3 regions of the Streptomyces sp. NPDC059355 genome follow, and region 2 is predicted to be linked to each of the others. Evidence: riboswitches for the same ligand, from Rfam matches in the RefSeq annotation. Region 2 holds a riboswitch; each other region holds the start of a gene.
What was found. Region 2 has a riboswitch for cyclic di-AMP ahead of ACFXGI_RS25120 (M23 family metallopeptidase). Riboswitches for the same ligand answer to the same signal wherever they lie in the genome.

Region 1 (5,316 bases), on a different contig from region 2:
CGGCGGCCCCGGCCGTCATGGCGTCGGCGATCATCTGGTACGCCTCGGACCAGGCCTTCTCCACGGTCGGGGTCCAGGTCTCGCCGCAGGTCCGGGCGAGCGCGGCGAGGAGGCTGGCGCCGAGGGCCGCGTAGTGCTCGGGGCCGGCGAGGAACTTGCGGTGGTCGCGGCCGAGGTCGTGGAGATAGGGGAGCAGGCTCTCGTCGTCGTCGAGGCGGGCGACCACGTGGGTCAGCGCGGCGAAGAGCCGGTCTCGCTGGCGTTCCATGTCCTCGGCGGAGGCCGGGAAGAGCTCGCGGATCCCGGGGTTGTGCCAGAAGAGGTGGGAGTAGAAGTACTTGACCGCGTGCTCGGCCCTTCTCTCGACCACCGCGAAGCTGCTCTTCAAGATCCTCACATCCACAAGACCGAAAGTAGGAACGCCGGGGAACGTGAGGTCAAGGGATGGCGGATCTGCGGACAGCCGCGGCGAACCACCCATATGGGATGGCGGCGGGCGCGCGGGATACGGTCAGCGGGTGCATGAGCCGACCCCCGCAGCCCCCGCAGCCCCCGAAGACGGCACCCCTCCCCAGGGCCCGACCCTGTTCGACTGGGAGTTCGCCACCGATCCGTACCCGGCGTACGCCTGGCTGCGCGAGCACTCCCCGGTGCACCGCACCAAGCTGCCGAGCGGGGTCGAGGCCTGGCTGGTCACCCGGTACGCGGACGCCCGCCAGGCCCTCGCCGACCAGCGGCTCAGCAAGAATCCGGCGCACCACGCGGAGCCGGCGCACGCCAAGGGCAAGACCGGCATCCCGGGGGAGCGCAAGGCGGAGCTGATGACGCATCTGCTCAACATCGACCCGCCGGACCACACGCGGCTGCGGCGGCTGGTGTCGAAGGCGTTCACCCCGCGCAGAGTGGCCGAGTTCACCCCGCGGGTGCAGGAACTGACCGACCACCTCATCGAGCAGTTCGCGAGCCGGGGGGAAGCGGACCTCATCCACGAATTCGCCTTCCCGCTCCCCATCTACGCCATCTGCGAGATGCTCGGCGTACCGCGCGAGGACCAGGACGACTTCCGCGACTGGGCCGGGATGATGATCCGGCACGGCGGCGGTCCGCGCGGCGGGGTCGCCCGCTCCGTGAAGCAGATGCGGACCTATCTCGGCGAACTCATCCACCGCAAACGGGATGATCTGGGCAATGACCTGATTTCGGACCTGATCCGCGCGAGCGACCACGGTGACCACCTGACGGAGGCCGAGGCCACCGCGATGGCCTTCATCCTGCTGTTCGCCGGATTCGAGACGACGGTCAACCTCATCGGCAACGGCGTCCACTCCCTCTTCATGAACCCCGATCAGCGCACCCGCCTCCAGGACTCCCTCGCCGCCGGCGAGAGCGGCCTGCTGGAGACCGGCATCGAGGAGCTGCTGCGCTACGACGGGCCCGTCGAGCTGGCCACCTGGCGGTTCGCCACCGAGCCGCTGACCCTCGGCGGCCAGGACGTCGCGGCCGGCGATCCCGTGCTCGTCGTCCTCGCCGCGGCCGACCGGGACCCCGAGCGGTTCGCCGATCCGGACACCCTCGACCTCTCCCGTACCGACAACCAGCACCTCGGATACGGGCACGGAATCCACTACTGCCTGGGTGCTCCGCTCGCACGACTTGAGGGACAGACGGCGCTTGCGACTTTGCTGACGCGTCTGCCGGATCTGGAACTCGCTGTTCCGCCCAACGAGCTTCGCTGGCGCGGGGGTCTGATCATGCGTGGCCTGCGCACCCTTCCCGTGAAGTTCACAGCCCGAAACCCCTGAACGTCAGCTGACCGCAAGTCAGCCCCCGTCAAGAGTTGTTACTCGCGTGCTAAGAAGGCTAGGTTCTGCCGTTACCCAGTCGTTATGCGAAAGGTGCAGCTCATGCGTTCCGGGAACGGCCGCCACAGACGCCCCCGCCAGGTACCCGCGATAGTCGTCACCGCCGGAGTCACCGGTTCCGCGTTGGCCCTGCCGCTGCTCGCCGCCACCGGCGCGAGCGCAGCCGAGACCTCCACGTGGGACAAGGTCGCCGAGTGCGAGAGCGGCGGCTCCTGGAGCGCCAACTCCGGCAGCGGGTCCTACGGCGGACTTTCGTTCACGCAGGAGGAGTGGAAGGCCTCGGGCGGCCTGGAGTTCGCCGAGCGCCCCGACCTCGCCAGCCGTTCGCAGCAGATCGCCGTCGCCGAGCGCGTGCTGGGCACCCGGGGCGCCCAGGCGTTCGGGCACTGCTCGGAGTCGGCCGGACTGACCCAGCAGGGCCCCGCGGCGACCGTGGACCCGGGCCTGCCCGGCACGCTCGCCCCGATCGCTCCGAGCGCCTCGCGCCCCGACGACTCGGTCCCGGCCGGCGGTTCCGGCGCGAAGGCGCACGACTTCGGCGCCCCCACCCCGGCTCCGGCCCCGGTCTTCACGCTTCCGCCGGCGCCGCTCGCGCCCAGCAGCGGACTGCCCGTCATGCCCGACCCGGACGTGCCGTCCACCTCGCCGACCGCCCCGGTGCTCCCGGGCACCCCCGGCGACCCGACGACCCCGGGCACCCCGACCGCGCCCGCCGACCCGACGGCCCCGGGGAACCCGACCGCGCCCGGCACCCCGACGGACCCGACCGCTCCCACCGCCCCCGCGGCCCCGGGCACCCCGGGTGCCACCACCGACCCGGCGGGCATCCCGGACCCCTCCGGCACCGGTAAGCACCGCGGTACGGCCGCTCTTGAGGCGCCCGTCACCTCTCGCGCGGCGTCGGATCCCTCGTACACGGTCCAGGCGGGCGACAGTCTGGCGACCATCGCCTCCGCCAAGGGGGTCAAGGGCGGCTGGAACGCGCTCTACCAGGCCAACGAGCAGGTCATCGGCAAGGACGCCAATCTGATCACGCCTGGTCAAAATCTGGATCTAAGTTAAAAACAGCGGCACTTCGGACACCCGGAAAGGGCTGAATGTCCGTTATCTGCAAGTGAGACATGTGTCTCTTCCGGTCAACTGGCGTGTCCCGCCTGGAGCCTTCTGCAAACCCCGCCCTCACCTGCGCAAATGCACGTAAGGAGGGCGCAAGTAGGGGCCGTTTCTCCCCGGTGTTCCTCGTTGAACATCGGGGAGAGACCTGTCTACCTTCTGAGTCGCCCGCCACCGCGGGCTCCTTCGACCGCATCGCCGAATCCTGCCGGCGGACGGAGGGAACAGTCGTCGCGTCAAGCGCCGAAGGCAGGAGCGGGGGAACCAAGGTAGGTGCCGGGACCGGCCGTTGAGAGACGGCAAGGAAACGGCTAGGGGTTAAGTCGTGCGCCACGTCGCACGGCCGGGCACTCATCAGCCCGAACCCGACAGCTCACCTCGTAGGCGTCGGTGAGGAGAACTCCATGCTGAATTCCGGCAAGGGCAAGCACCGCCGCGCCTCCAAGGCCGTTCGCATCGTCACGCTCGCCGGTGTCACCGGTGTCGTCGTCGCCGCCCCCCTGATGGCGGCCGGCTCGGCCTCCGCCGCCACCGCGGGCGAGTGGGACCGCGTCGCGCAGTGCGAGTCCGGCGGCAACTGGTCCATCAACACGGGCAACGGCTACTACGGCGGCCTGCAGTTCTCGTCCTCGACGTGGGCCGCGTACGGCGGCAAGGCGTACGCCGCGCAGGCCAACCAGGCCTCCAAGTCGCAGCAGATAGCCATCGCCGAGAAGGTCCTCAAGGGCCAGGGCAAGGGCGCGTGGCCGTCCTGCGGCGTCGGCCTCTCCAACTCCTCTTACACCGGCGGTGGTACGACCGACACCCCGAAGAAGACGGAGACGAAGACCGAGACCAAGAAGACCCAGCCGAAGAAGACCGAGCCGAAGAAGGAGACCAAGCGCGAGACCCCCGCGCCGGTCACCCGCTCCGAGCGCGCCGAGGCCGCCCCGGCCGTGAAGACCGGCAACGGCTCGTACGAGGTCAAGCCCGGCGACACCCTGGGCACCATCGCCGAGGCCAACGGCGTCAAGGGTGGCTGGGAGAAGCTCTTCGAGCTCAACAAGGACATCGTCTCGGACGCCGACCTGATCTTCCCGGGTCAGAAGCTGAAGCTCAGCTGAATCCTGCAGTGACAACCGCGGCCGCCCGAGCGGCGCCGCGGCAGCCCGACCGCCCGGCGCGTCTTCCCCTCACGCGCCGGGCGGCGGCGTTTGTGCCGGTGGTCGAGATCCCTATGTACCGGAAGACGGGTATTCGGGCCCTTTTTCGTCCCAGGGGGCGGGCGGTCGGCCGGCCCAGTGCCCGGAGCCGGTTAGGCTCTAGGCGGCGGGGCCATCCCACGGCCCGACATGCCACCGCACACCCAGCGTCACATCCCAGAAGGAGATGCTCGTGCCGTCCATCGACGTCGTCGTAGCCCGGGAAATCCTGGACTCCCGAGGCAACCCCACGGTCGAGGTCGAGGTGGGCCTCGACGATGGCAGCACCGGCCGTGCTGCAGTTCCGTCCGGCGCCTCCACCGGTGCCTTCGAGGCCGTTGAGCTCCGCGACGGTGACCCCAACCGTTACATGGGCAAGGGTGTCGAGAAGGCCGTCCTCGCCGTCATCGAGCAGCTCGGCCCGGAGCTCGTCGGCTACGACGCCACCGAGCAGCGCCTGATCGACCAGGCCATGATCGACCTGGACGCCACCGAGAACAAGGGCTCCCTCGGCGCCAACGCCATCCTCGGCGTCTCCCTGGCCGTCGCGCACGCCGCGTCCGAGGCCTCGGACCTCCCGCTCTTCCGCTACCTCGGCGGCCCGAACGCGCACCTGCTGCCCGTTCCGATGATGAACATCCTCAACGGCGGGTCGCACGCAGACTCCAACGTGGACATCCAGGAGTTCATGATCGCCCCGATCGGCGCGGAGTCCTTCTCCGAGGCCCTTCGCTGGGGTGCCGAGGTCTACCACACCCTCAAGAAGGTCCTGCACACCAAGGGCCTCTCCACCGGTCTCGGTGACGAGGGCGGCTTCGCGCCGAACCTGGAGTCCAACCGCGCCGCGCTCGACCTCATCGTCGAGGCCATCAAGCAGGCCGGCTACGTCCCGGGCAAGGACATCGCGCTCGCGCTCGACGTCGCCGCGTCCGAGTTCTACAAGGACGGCAAGTACGAGTTCGAGGGCCAGTCCCGCTCGGCCGCCGAGATGACCGAGTACTACGAGGAGCTCGTCTCCGCGTACCCGCTCGTCTCCATCGAGGACCCGCTGTTCGAGGACGACTGGGCCGGCTGGAAGACCATCACCGACCGCATCGGCTCCAAGGTGCAGATCGTCGGCGACGACCTCTTCGTCACCAACCCGGAGCGCCTGGCCCGCG
Region 2 (5,316 bases):
TCGACGACGTCGATGTCGAGGATCTTCTCCTCGAAATCCTCCGGCGGCGGGGTCTTCGTGCTGCGGCGGGCCATCGCTGCGCGGCTCCTTAACCAAGAAAGAGAGTGTGCTGGGGGTCTGGCGGGTGGTCTGATCGGCGTTGACGGGGTTGTCGCGGACCATTGTGGCCCGAGGCGCCGACAACGCCGACTCCGACCCTGGGGTCACCCCCGGACGGAGGGGTGGGCGAGTGTGAGTCGGGAACTTCTCCGGTGCCCGACGCGCTTGCATACAGTGGCAGGTCTGACGGAAAACTCTGCATCGCGATCGAAGGGACCACATGCCCATGGGTCACACGGCCACAGCCCAGGCCGGCTCCGGCGGCCTGACAGCGACCGAGCACCGGCTGGCCAACGGCCTGCGCGTGGTGCTCTCCGAGGATCACCTGACCCCGGTCGCCGCGGTCTGCCTCTGGTACGACGTCGGCTCGCGCCACGAAGTCAAGGGACGGACCGGCCTGGCTCACCTCTTCGAGCACCTGATGTTCCAGGGCTCGGCGAGCGTACCCGGCAACGGGCACTTCGAGCTGGTCCAGGGGGCCGGCGGCTCGCTCAACGGCACCACCAGCTTCGAGCGCACCAACTACTTCGAGACCATGCCGGCCCACCAGCTGGAGCTCGCGCTCTGGCTGGAAGCCGACCGCATGGGCTCGCTGCTGGCCGCCCTGGACGACGAGTCCATGGAGAACCAGCGCGACGTCGTCAAGAACGAGCGCCGCCAGCGGTACGACAACGTCCCGTACGGCACGGCCTTCGAGAAGCTGACCGCCCTCGCCTACCCCGAGGGCCACCCGTACCACCACACTCCGATCGGCTCCATGGCCGACCTGGACGCGGCCTCCCTGGAGGACGCCCGCGCCTTCTTCCGCACGTACTACGCGCCCAACAATGCGGTGCTGTCGGTCGTCGGCGCCATCGACCCCGTACAGACGCTCGCCTGGGTCGAGAAGTACTTCGGCTCCATCCCCGGGCACGACGGCAAGCCGCCGCCGCGCGACGGCACGCTGCCCGAGATCATGGGCCGCCAGCTCCGCGAGGAGATCGTCGAAGAGGTTCCGGCCCGCGCGCTGATGGCCGCCTACCGGCTCCCGCACGACGGCACCCGCGAGTGCGACGCCGCCGACGTGGCGCTGACCGTCCTGGGCGGAGGCGAGTCCTCCCGGCTCCACAACCGCCTGGTACGCCGCGACCAGAGCGCCGTCGCGGCCGGCTTCGGCATGCTGCGGCTCGCCGGCGCGCCCTCGCTGGGCTGGCTGGACGTGAAGACCTCCAGCGGGGTCGAGGTGCCCGCCATCGAGGCGGCCGTCGACGAGGAGCTCGCGCGGTTCGCCGCCGAGGGCCCGACGGCCGAGGAGATGGAGCGCGCCCAGGCGCAGCTGGAGCGCGAGTGGCTGGACCGGCTGAGCACGGTGGCCGGGCGCGCCGACGAACTGTGCCGCTTCGCGGTGCTGTTCGGCGACCCGCAGCTGGCGCTCAGCGCGGTCGGGCGCGTCCTCGACATCACCGCCGAGGAGGTGCAGGCCGTGGCCGCGGCCCGACTGCGCCCCGACAACCGCGCGGTGCTGGTGTACGAGCCGCTCCCGGCGGAAGCCGGGGAAGCGGACGAGGCCGACGTGAACGACGAGAACGAAGGGGCGGAGCAGTGAGCGACACCGCAGCCGTCACGATGACCTTCCACCCGCAGCCCCAGGCCGGCGAGGCCCGGCCGTGGGCCTTCCCGGCCCCCGAGCGCGGCTCGCTGCCCAACGGCCTGACCGTGCTGCGCTGCCACCGCCCCGGGCAGCAGGTCGTCGCCGTCGAGGTGAACCTCGCCGCCCCGCTGGACGCCGAGCCCCAGGGCCTGGACGGCGTGGCGACCATCATGGCCCGCGCGCTGTCCGAGGGAACCGACAAGCACTCCGCCGAGGAGTTCGCGGCCGAGCTGGAGCGCTGCGGCGCCACGCTCGACGCGCACGCCGACCACCCGGGCCTGCGGGTCTCGCTGGAGGTCCCGGCCTCCCGCCTGCACAAGGCGCTCGGCCTGGTGGCCGAGGCGCTGCGCGCGCCCGCCTTCGCCGACGGCGAGGTCGACCGGCTGGTGCGCAACCGGCTCGACGAGATCCCGCACGAGCTGGCCAACCCGCAGCGCCGGGCCGCCAAGGAGCTCTCCCGGCAGCTCTTCCCGCCGACCCTGCGGATGTCCCGGCCGCGCCAGGGCACCGAGGAGACGGTCGCCCGGATCGACTCCGCGGCCGTACGCGCCTTCTACGAGGCCCACGTACGGCCCGCCACCGCCACCGCGGTGGTCGTCGGCGACCTGACCGGCATCGACCTGGACGCCGTCCTGGGGGACACCCTGGGCGCCTGGACCGGCAACTTCGCCGAGCCGCTCCCGGTCCCGCCGGTCACCGCCGACGACACCGGCCGCGTGGTCATCGTGGACCGGCCCGGCGCGGTCCAGACGCAGCTGCTCATCGGCCGGATCGGGCCGGACCGGCACGACCGGGTCTGGGCGGCGCAGGTGCTCGGCACGTACTGCCTGGGCGGCACCCTCACCTCGCGCCTGGACAAGGTGCTGCGCGAGGAGAAGGGCTACACGTACGGCGTGCGCGCCTTCGGCCAGGTGCTGCGCTCCACGGCCGACGGCAAGGGCGCCTCGATGCTCGCCATCAGCGGCTCGGTGGACACCCCCAACACCGGCCCGGCGCTCGACGACCTCTTGAAGGTGCTCCGCACCCTCGCGGAGGGCGGCCTGACCGACGCCGAACGGGACGTGGCGGTGCAGAACTTGGTGGGCGTGGCCCCGCTGAAGTTCGAGACGGCCGCGGCCGTCGCCGGCACGCTCGCCGACCAGGTCGAGCAGGAGCTCCCGGACGACTACCAGTCGCAGTTGTACGCGCAGCTGGCCCAGACGGGAACGGTGGAGGCGACTTCGGCGGTCCTGGCCGCCTTCCCGGTGGACCGCCTGGTCACGGTCCTGGTGGGGGACGCGGCACAGATCGAGGAGCCGGTTCGGGCGCTCGGTCTCGGTGAGGTCTCCGTCGTCACCAACTGACGGACATTTCAAGGGGCTCCGGCGGCTTGTCCGCCGGGGCCCCTTTTGTCTGTTTCGTGGAGAGGTTGCTCGTATGGGGTGTGGCGTATGCAACAAAAACGCGTGTGTGTTTGGCGATTGACTGATGATCCGCCTAGCGTCGGCCGTGCTGTCCGTCAGTTGTACCCGCCGCATCCGCGGCACCGGGCAGCGATCGCCGAGTCCCCGTCAGGCGCGAGCCTGGGGAGCCGGGGACCCACATGTGTCCCTGGGGTGAATCGGACCGCCTCGTCAGAGGGGGCCCGTAGGAGACCTTCCTGCTCCGAACCCGTCAGCTAACCCGGTAGGCGAGAAGGAAGGAAAGGATCAGCCCCTTCATGGCGTTTGGCAGTCGTGCCGCCGGTAAGCACCGTGGTTCCAGTCGTCTGAGCCGCAAGACCGCCGGTTACGCCGGCATAGCCGCCCTCGCCACCACCGGTGTCGTCGGCTCCCTCGCAGGCCCGGCGTTCGCCGCGTCGGACAAGGCCCCCTCCATGGAGGACACCGGCCTGAACGCCGTCGTGACGGCCGAGGACCTTCCGGGGCAGATCGAGGCCCAGGCCGATGCCCAGGAGCACGCGGCCGAGGCCGCGGCCCTCAAGGCGAAGGCGGAGGCCGACGCGAAGGCGCGCGCCGCCGAGGCCCGGCAGAAGGCCGAGGAGAAGGCGAAGGCCGAGCGCGAGGCCGCCGAGCGTGCCGCACGCGAGGAGGAGCGCAAGCGCCTCAACACCTTCGTCGCCCCCGTCGACGAGTCCTACATCAGCACCCAGTGGCACGCGGGCGGCGGCATGTGGTCCTCCGGCAGCCACACCGGCATCGACTTCCACGCGGCCTCGGGCACCACGGTGCACGCGGTCGGCCTCGGCACCGTGGTCGAGGCGGGCTGGGGCGGCGCGTACGGCAACAACGTCGTCATCAAGCACGCCGACGGCACGTACACGCAGTACGGCCACATGTCCTCGCTGAGCGTCTCCGTCGGCGACCAGGTCGCCGCCGGCCAGCAGATCGGCCTGTCGGGCTCCACCGGCAACTCCAGCGGCCCGCACCTGCACTTCGAGGCCCGTACCGGTGCCCAGTACGGCTCGGACATCGACCCGGTCGCGTACCTGCGCCAGCACGGCGTCAACGTCTGACCCGCAGCACTCCACCGAAGGCCCCGGCTCCCCGAGCCGGGGCCTTCGTGTTGGCCGTAAACCTCCGCTATTCACGCCCGCACTCGGAATTTATCGCGTAGTGCAATAGAGTCCCCGTACGATCGGGATACGGTCGCGGCAATGGCGTCGGCAGTCGGAAATAGGCGGAGGTCCGGACTTGCGTATTCCTGCGCACGCGGTATGCACGGCAATCCGCGAAGACATCGTCTCAGGGGTCTTCGAACCGGGTGCCCGGCTGACCGAGGAACTGCTGGCCCGCCGGTACGGCGTCTCCCGCGTCCCCGTCCGCGAGGCGCTGCGGACCCTGGAGTCCGAGGGCTTCGTCACCACCCGCCGGCACGCGGGCGCCTGCGTCGCCGAGCCCACCGAGCAGGAGGCGGCCGACCTCCTGGAGCTGCGGCTGCTGCTGGAGCCGCTGGCGGCGGCCCGCGCGGCCCGGCGGCGTACCGAGGGCCACCTCAAGGTGCTGCGCGGGCTGGTCAGGCTGGGCCAGGAGCGGGCCAGACGGGGCCAGGGGGAGGATCTGCGGTCCCTGGGCGGCTGGTTCCACGAGACCCTCGCACAGGCCTCCGGCAGCCCCGGGCTGATCGCGCTGCTCACGCAGATGCGGCACAAGGTCGCCTGGATGTACGCCGTGGAGGCGCCGGCCCGGCCCGTGGACTCCTGGGCGGAGCACGGCGCGATCGTGGACGCCGTCGCGCGCGGGGACGCCGAGCGGGCCCGGGCGCTGGCGGCGATGCATGCGGAGCGCGCGGCGGGGGCGCACCGGCTGCGGGTGAGGACTTCGCAACATGCCGTAAACATGTCGAGCGGCCCGCATTAACAAAAGGCGCGTATCAAAGAGTGAGAGCGTCTTGAGGAATAAAGGCGGCTTGAAAAGCAGGGGCGGCTCGACGGGCGGGGGCTGCGGTTGAATTCCCGCCGCATATCCGCTCGTCCTGTACGCGTGCGCTGAATTCCCGAATGCGGCGGAACGGAGAAGCCGCGGCCACCGGAATGCCGGTGGCCGCGGCTTCTTCGTGCACCCGGGGTGAACCCGAAGGGTCAGACGGTCTCGGGGAGCTCCTCGAGG
Region 3 (5,316 bases), on a different contig from region 2:
TGCCGTGCCGGGGTCGCCGTCAGCGAGAGCCCCGCGACCTCCGTGGCCTCGTTCCAGTCGAGCTCGCGCAGCCGGTCCGGTGACACGCCCCAGCGCTCCAGGTGGGCGCCCACGCCGAGCGGGACGGCGAAGACCGTGTCCGTCCCGGCCAGCTCCTTGATCGTCGGCAGGTCGAGGTGGTCGTAGTGGTCGTGCGAGATCACCACGACGTCGACCGGCCCCAGCGAGGCCAGCGGTACGGGCGCGGGGTGCAGCCGCTTGGGACCGGCGAACGGGAACGGGGAGCACCGCTCACCCCACACCGGGTCGAACAGCACCCGCCGCCCGTCGATCTCCGCGAGCACGCCCGAGTGCCCCATCCAGGTCAGGCGCAACCCGCTCACCGGCGGCTTCGCCAGCTCGGCGAGCGTCGTCGGATACACCGGGATCGGCGCGCCGGGGTTGCGCCGGGTCCGCTGCTCCTTGTGGAAGTAGATCTTGGCGAACTCCATCATGGAGCCGGAGGGCCTGGTCCGGGCCCCGACCGGGTTCTGGAAGACGCCGTCGGCGAAGTTCGGCGATCGCCGGATCCGCTCCAGGCGGGCGCCGGACGGATCCGCGCCGAAGGCTTCGGGCCGCAAGGCGCGCAGCCGAGGACGCAGGGGACGGGAGCCGGTCAAAGCGCCTCCTGGGAGGGTGGGGCGGATGGTCGTGAGGCCGTAGGGAATACCGGTCTACCACCATGCCAACGCGCACCGGCCTCGAAGGATTCCGCCGCGCGCCCCCGTTCTCGCGCCGCCTCCACGACCGCCCCCGCCGGCCCGTTCCCCCCGGACCCGCCCCCTGCGCGCTACAGCGGCAGCAGGTCCGGACGCTTCGCCTCCACGTGGTCCCCCGAGGACTCCCCGCGCAGCCGCCGTCCGATCCACGGCACCAGGTACTCCCGGGCCCACTGGATGTTGTCCCGGGTCACGTCCACCGAGCCGCGCGGCTGTTGGGGCGGCCACGGCTGGTCGGGATCGGCCGGCACCTCCAGCCCCAGTACCTGGGCGGCGCGCAGCGCGACCCGGGTGTGCCCCTCCGGTGAGAGGTGCAGCCGGTCGTCGTCCCATGCCCGCCGGTCCTGTACGGACTTCAGCGACCACAGGTCGAGCACCGGGCAGTCGTACCGGTCGGCGATGGCGCGCACGTGCGCGCTGTACGTCGCCACCTTGCCCCGCAGGTGCTTGAGGACCGGAACGCCGCGGGTGTCGAAGCCCGTGGTGATCATGACCCGGCCGACCGCTCCGGTGAGGTCGGCGACCGCCGCCTCGAACCGCTCCGCCACGTCGTCCGGGTCGCTGCCGGGCCGGATGATGTCGTTCCCGCCCGCGCAGAAGCTCACCAGGTCGGGTGCGAGCTCCTTGGCCCGCGGGACCTGCTCGGCCACGATCTGGTCGAGGAGGCGCCCCCGCACGGCCAGGTTCGCGTACCGGAATTCGTTTTCCTCGCGCTGATCGGCCAGGAGTACGGCCAGTCGGTCCGCCCAGCCGAGAAAGGTCTCCCCGGGTCCCGGGTCCCCCACACCCTCGGTGAAGCTGTCCCCGATCGCCGCGTACGAGCCGATGGTCTTGAGTGTCGTCGTCGCTGCCACGAGAACACATCCTTCACCCCGGTGCGTGACCTACGCCACCGTAGGCAGGGGTTGACGGACCGTGATCTATACCACCCGGTCGGTACGGAATAACAGCGCGTGAGGCCGGGACCCCCCTCGGGTCCCGGCCTCACGTGTCCGACTGCCTCTCCGACGGCGGGAGCCGTCAGATGCTCACACCCTTCGAGCGGAGGTAGGCCAGCGGGTCGATGTCCGAGCCGTAGGACGGCCCGGTGCGGATCTCGAAGTGCAGGTGCGGGCCGGTCGAGTTGCCGGTGGAGCCGGAGAGGCCGATGGTCTGGCCGCCGGTGACGCTCTGGCCGACCGAGACGGAGAGCTGGGACAGGTGGCCGTACTGGGAGTACTTGCCGTCCGCGTGCCGGATGACGACCTCGTTGCCGTACGCACCGCCCCAGCCCGCGGAGACCACGGTGCCCGCGCCGACGGCACGGACGGTGGTGCCGGAGCTCGCGATGAAGTCGACACCGGTGTGGTAACCGCTGGACCACATGGCGCCGGGGGTCTTGTACGGGGTGGAGATGCCGCCACCGCCGACGGGGGCGACGAAGCCGGCGGCGCTCACCGCGGCGGCGGACTTGACGGCGGTGCTCTTCTTGGCGGGAGCGGCGGCGGGGGCAGGGGCCGGCGCGGCGTCCGCGGAGCCCTTCGCCTTCGAGGCCGGGTCCGCAGCCGAGGCCGCGGCCGAGGACTTCTTCGCCGGGGCCGGGGCCGCCTTCCGCGCGGGAGCCTCGCCCTTCGCGGCGAGGGTCAGCTTCAGCCCGGGGTGGATCAGCGAGGGGTCGGCGCCGACGGCCTCGCGGTTGTCGGCGTACAGCTGCTGCCAGCCGCCCGAGAGGTGGCGGTCCTGGGCGATCTTGGAGAGGTAGTCCCCCGGCACGACCGTGTAGACGGCCGAAGTGGCGGGAGAGCCCTGCGCGACAGCGGCGGGCGCGGCCTGCGGCGCCGCCGGAAGCTGCGGCGCCTGCACGGGTGCGGCGGCGGGCGCGGCGGCCGGGGCTCCGGCCGCCTGGGCGCCGGCGGCACCCAGCAGCGGCAGCGCGAGGGCCGCACCGCCGGTGCCCGCGACGGCGAAGCCGCGCGCCACGGAACGGGACTTGGGACGTCGGTGCTTACCCTTTGCAGGCATGGCGAATTCCTCTCCGTCGCCTGCGAGGTGAGCTGTCGGGTTCGGACTGGAGATGTCCGGCCGTCCGTGAACAGAACATGAACGGCTTCACCCCGAGCTGTTCCGATGCGAATGATCGGGAACAGCGGCCTACCTGGTTCCCCCGCTCCTGCCGCGCGCGTGAATAGTCGGGTGCGGTTTCCGGACGGCGGCAGGATTCGGCGGTCCATCCGGATCGATCGCGAAGGTAATCGAGTTGAGCCACACCGAACAAGCCACGAATTTCCTGACGGATTCACAGAACCGGGAATCCACCGGAATTCCGGTCACCCTCCGTCCATTCCCCGGCACCAACAACCCCTCCGGCCGGGCCATTCGACTTTGACGATCAGGCACTCACGGTCACCGTATGATCTGGCTCACGGGGCCGTGCCCGATCTCGCCTCCGGTTATGGCAAGTTGGCCCCAAGTAGTGTAATTCGGACACGCCACGACGATGCGGAGGAGTTCCCGTGACCCAGCAGATACCCCGGCCCCCGCGGACGGAGCCCGTACCGGAGCCCGAGCTCTCGGAAGTGCGCAACTTCCGTGACGTGGGCGGCCTCCCAACCACCGACGGGCGGAGGGTCAAGCCGGGAAAACTGTTCCGTAGCGGACATCTGGCACATGCCACCGAAACCGATGCAGAATTCCTCGCGTCGCTCGGTCTGCACACCATCTTCGACTTCCGCAACAACGCCGACCACGCTTTGGAGGGGCCCGACGTCGAGCTCCCCGGCGTACGGAACGTCAACATCCCGCTGTCGGATCCGGCCGACGGCAAGGAATTCTGGAAGATGGTCCGCGACGGCGACGTCGAGCAGCTCCGCGGGCTCCTCGGCGACGGAAAGGCCGCCGACCGGATGGCCAACTCGTACCGCACGATGATCGAGAAGCGCACCGCCGAGCACGGCCGGGTCCTGCACGCCCTCGCCGAGGACAGCGTTCCGGCGCTCATGCACTGCGCGGCAGGCAAGGACCGGGCCGGCCTGTCGATCGCCGTCACCCTGCTCGCGCTGGGCGTCGGGCGGGAGGCGATCGTGGTGGACTACCTGGAGTCCAACGCCCCGCACCGCCGCTACCGCGTGCGCCGCGGCAGCGATGCGCCCGAGGCCCGCTCCCCCGAGGTGATGGAACTGCTCTCGCCGCTGTTCGACGCCCGCGCCGAGTACCTGACGGCCGCCTTCGACGCCATCGACGGACACTGGGGCGGGGTCGACCGGTACCTCGCCGAGGGCCTCGGACTCACGGCCGAGACCCTCGGCCGGCTGCGGGACCGGCTGCTCGACTGAGCCGGCCCCCGCGATGAGGAGCAGGCCGTCAGCCGCCGCCGACGGCCTGCTTCACCAGTGTCCTGCCGAAGTCCCACATCAGGGCGCCCCCGCCGTGCGCCTCGTCCATGACCTCGCGGAAGGCCGAGACGAACCGGTCGACGTCCCCCTCGTCCACGATCAGCGGCGGGATGAGCTTGATGACCTCCAGGTGGTCGCCCGACACCTGCGTCAGGATCCGGTGCTTCTGCAGCAGCGGCACCACGACCATCTGTGCGAAGAGCCCCTTGCGGGCCGCCTGGAGCATGGTCCACCGGCTGCGCAGCCCGAGCGAGGACGGCCGCCCGAACTCGATGCCGATCATCAGGCCACGCCCGCGCACCTCGTGGAGCAGCTCGTACTCGTCCACGAGTGCCGCGAGCCGCCCGCGCAGCAGGTCGCCCGTCGCGCGCGCGTTCGCGACCACCGACTCGTCCTCCATGACGGAGAGCACCGCCAGCCCGGCCGCCATCGCCTGCGCGTTGGAGCCGAAGCTGGCGGAGTGCACGAGCACCCGGTCCATCGACGAGTAGACCTTCTTGAAGATCCAGTCCTTGCCTAGGGTCGCACCCACCGGTACGTAGCCGCCCGAAAGGGCCTTGGCCACGCACACCAGGTCCGGCTCCACGCCCGGATCATGCTGGTACGCGTAGAAATCGCCCGTCCGGCCGAGGCCCGTCTGCACCTCGTCCGCGATCAGCAACGCCTTGTGCCGGTGCAGCAGCTCCTGCGCCGCCCGCAGGAATCCCGGCGGGGCCGCGAGTACGCCCTTGCCCTGGATCGGCTCCACGACGAAGGCGGCGACGTCCCCTCGCTTCAGCTCCCGCTCCAGGGCCGCCAGGTCTCCGAGGGCGATCTTCGTGTCGGGCAGCAGCGGGGCGAAGCCGTCCCGGAACCCGCCCTCCCCGTTGACCGACAGCGAGCCCGTCGTCAGCCCGTGGAAGGCGTGGTCGCAGTAGAGGACCCTCGGCCGCCCCGTGGCGTAGCGGGCGAACTTCAGGGCCGTCTCCACCGCCTCGGTGCCGCTGTTGCCGAAGAAGACCCGGTCCAGGTGCGGGCTGTACGAGAGCAGCTTCTCCGCCAGCAGCCCGGGCAGCGGCTGGCAGTCGAAGCGGGTCAGGTCGGCGAGCTGCGCGTCCAGTACGTCGTGCAGCGCCCGGCGGACCACCGGGTGGTGCCGGCCCAGGCCCATGACCCCGAACCCGGCCAGCATGTCCAGGTAGTCGTTG

Region 1: linked by a shared signal. The riboswitch ahead of ACFXGI_RS29265 (transglycosylase family protein) and the one ahead of ACFXGI_RS25120 (M23 family metallopeptidase) in region 2 are both predicted to bind cyclic di-AMP.
Region 3: linked by a shared signal. The riboswitch ahead of ACFXGI_RS10115 (peptidoglycan DD-metalloendopeptidase family protein) and the one ahead of ACFXGI_RS25120 (M23 family metallopeptidase) in region 2 are both predicted to bind cyclic di-AMP.

What each region holds. Positions count from the first base shown of each region.
Region 1 covers NZ_JBHYXN010000038.1:59,889-65,204, reverse strand. Annotated here, with positions in the region: gene ACFXGI_RS29280 (globin domain-containing protein) at 1-397, opposite strand, end outside; gene ACFXGI_RS29275 (cytochrome P450) at 519-1,802, shown strand; gene ACFXGI_RS29270 (transglycosylase family protein) at 1,905-2,924, shown strand; cyclic di-AMP (ydaO/yuaA leader) riboswitch at 3,207-3,377, shown strand; gene ACFXGI_RS29265 (transglycosylase family protein) at 3,380-4,078, shown strand; gene eno (phosphopyruvate hydratase) at 4,344-5,316, shown strand, end outside.
Region 2 covers NZ_JBHYXN010000028.1:69,942-75,257, reverse strand. Annotated here, with positions in the region: gene ACFXGI_RS25135 (DNA topoisomerase (ATP-hydrolyzing) subunit A) at 1-74, opposite strand, end outside; gene ACFXGI_RS25130 (M16 family metallopeptidase) at 326-1,684, shown strand; gene ACFXGI_RS25125 (M16 family metallopeptidase) at 1,705-3,072, shown strand; cyclic di-AMP (ydaO/yuaA leader) riboswitch at 3,257-3,416, shown strand; gene ACFXGI_RS25120 (M23 family metallopeptidase) at 3,429-4,223, shown strand; gene ACFXGI_RS25115 (GntR family transcriptional regulator) at 4,402-5,067, shown strand; gene ACFXGI_RS25110 (HPr family phosphocarrier protein) at 5,289-5,316, opposite strand, start outside.
Region 3 covers NZ_JBHYXN010000008.1:17,616-22,931, forward strand. Annotated here, with positions in the region: gene ACFXGI_RS10105 (MBL fold metallo-hydrolase) at 1-659, opposite strand, end outside; gene ACFXGI_RS10110 (SGNH/GDSL hydrolase family protein) at 830-1,612, opposite strand; gene ACFXGI_RS10115 (peptidoglycan DD-metalloendopeptidase family protein) at 1,779-2,759, opposite strand; cyclic di-AMP (ydaO/yuaA leader) riboswitch at 2,764-2,972, opposite strand; gene ACFXGI_RS10120 (tyrosine-protein phosphatase) at 3,251-4,069, shown strand; gene ACFXGI_RS10125 (aspartate aminotransferase family protein) at 4,098-5,316, opposite strand, start outside.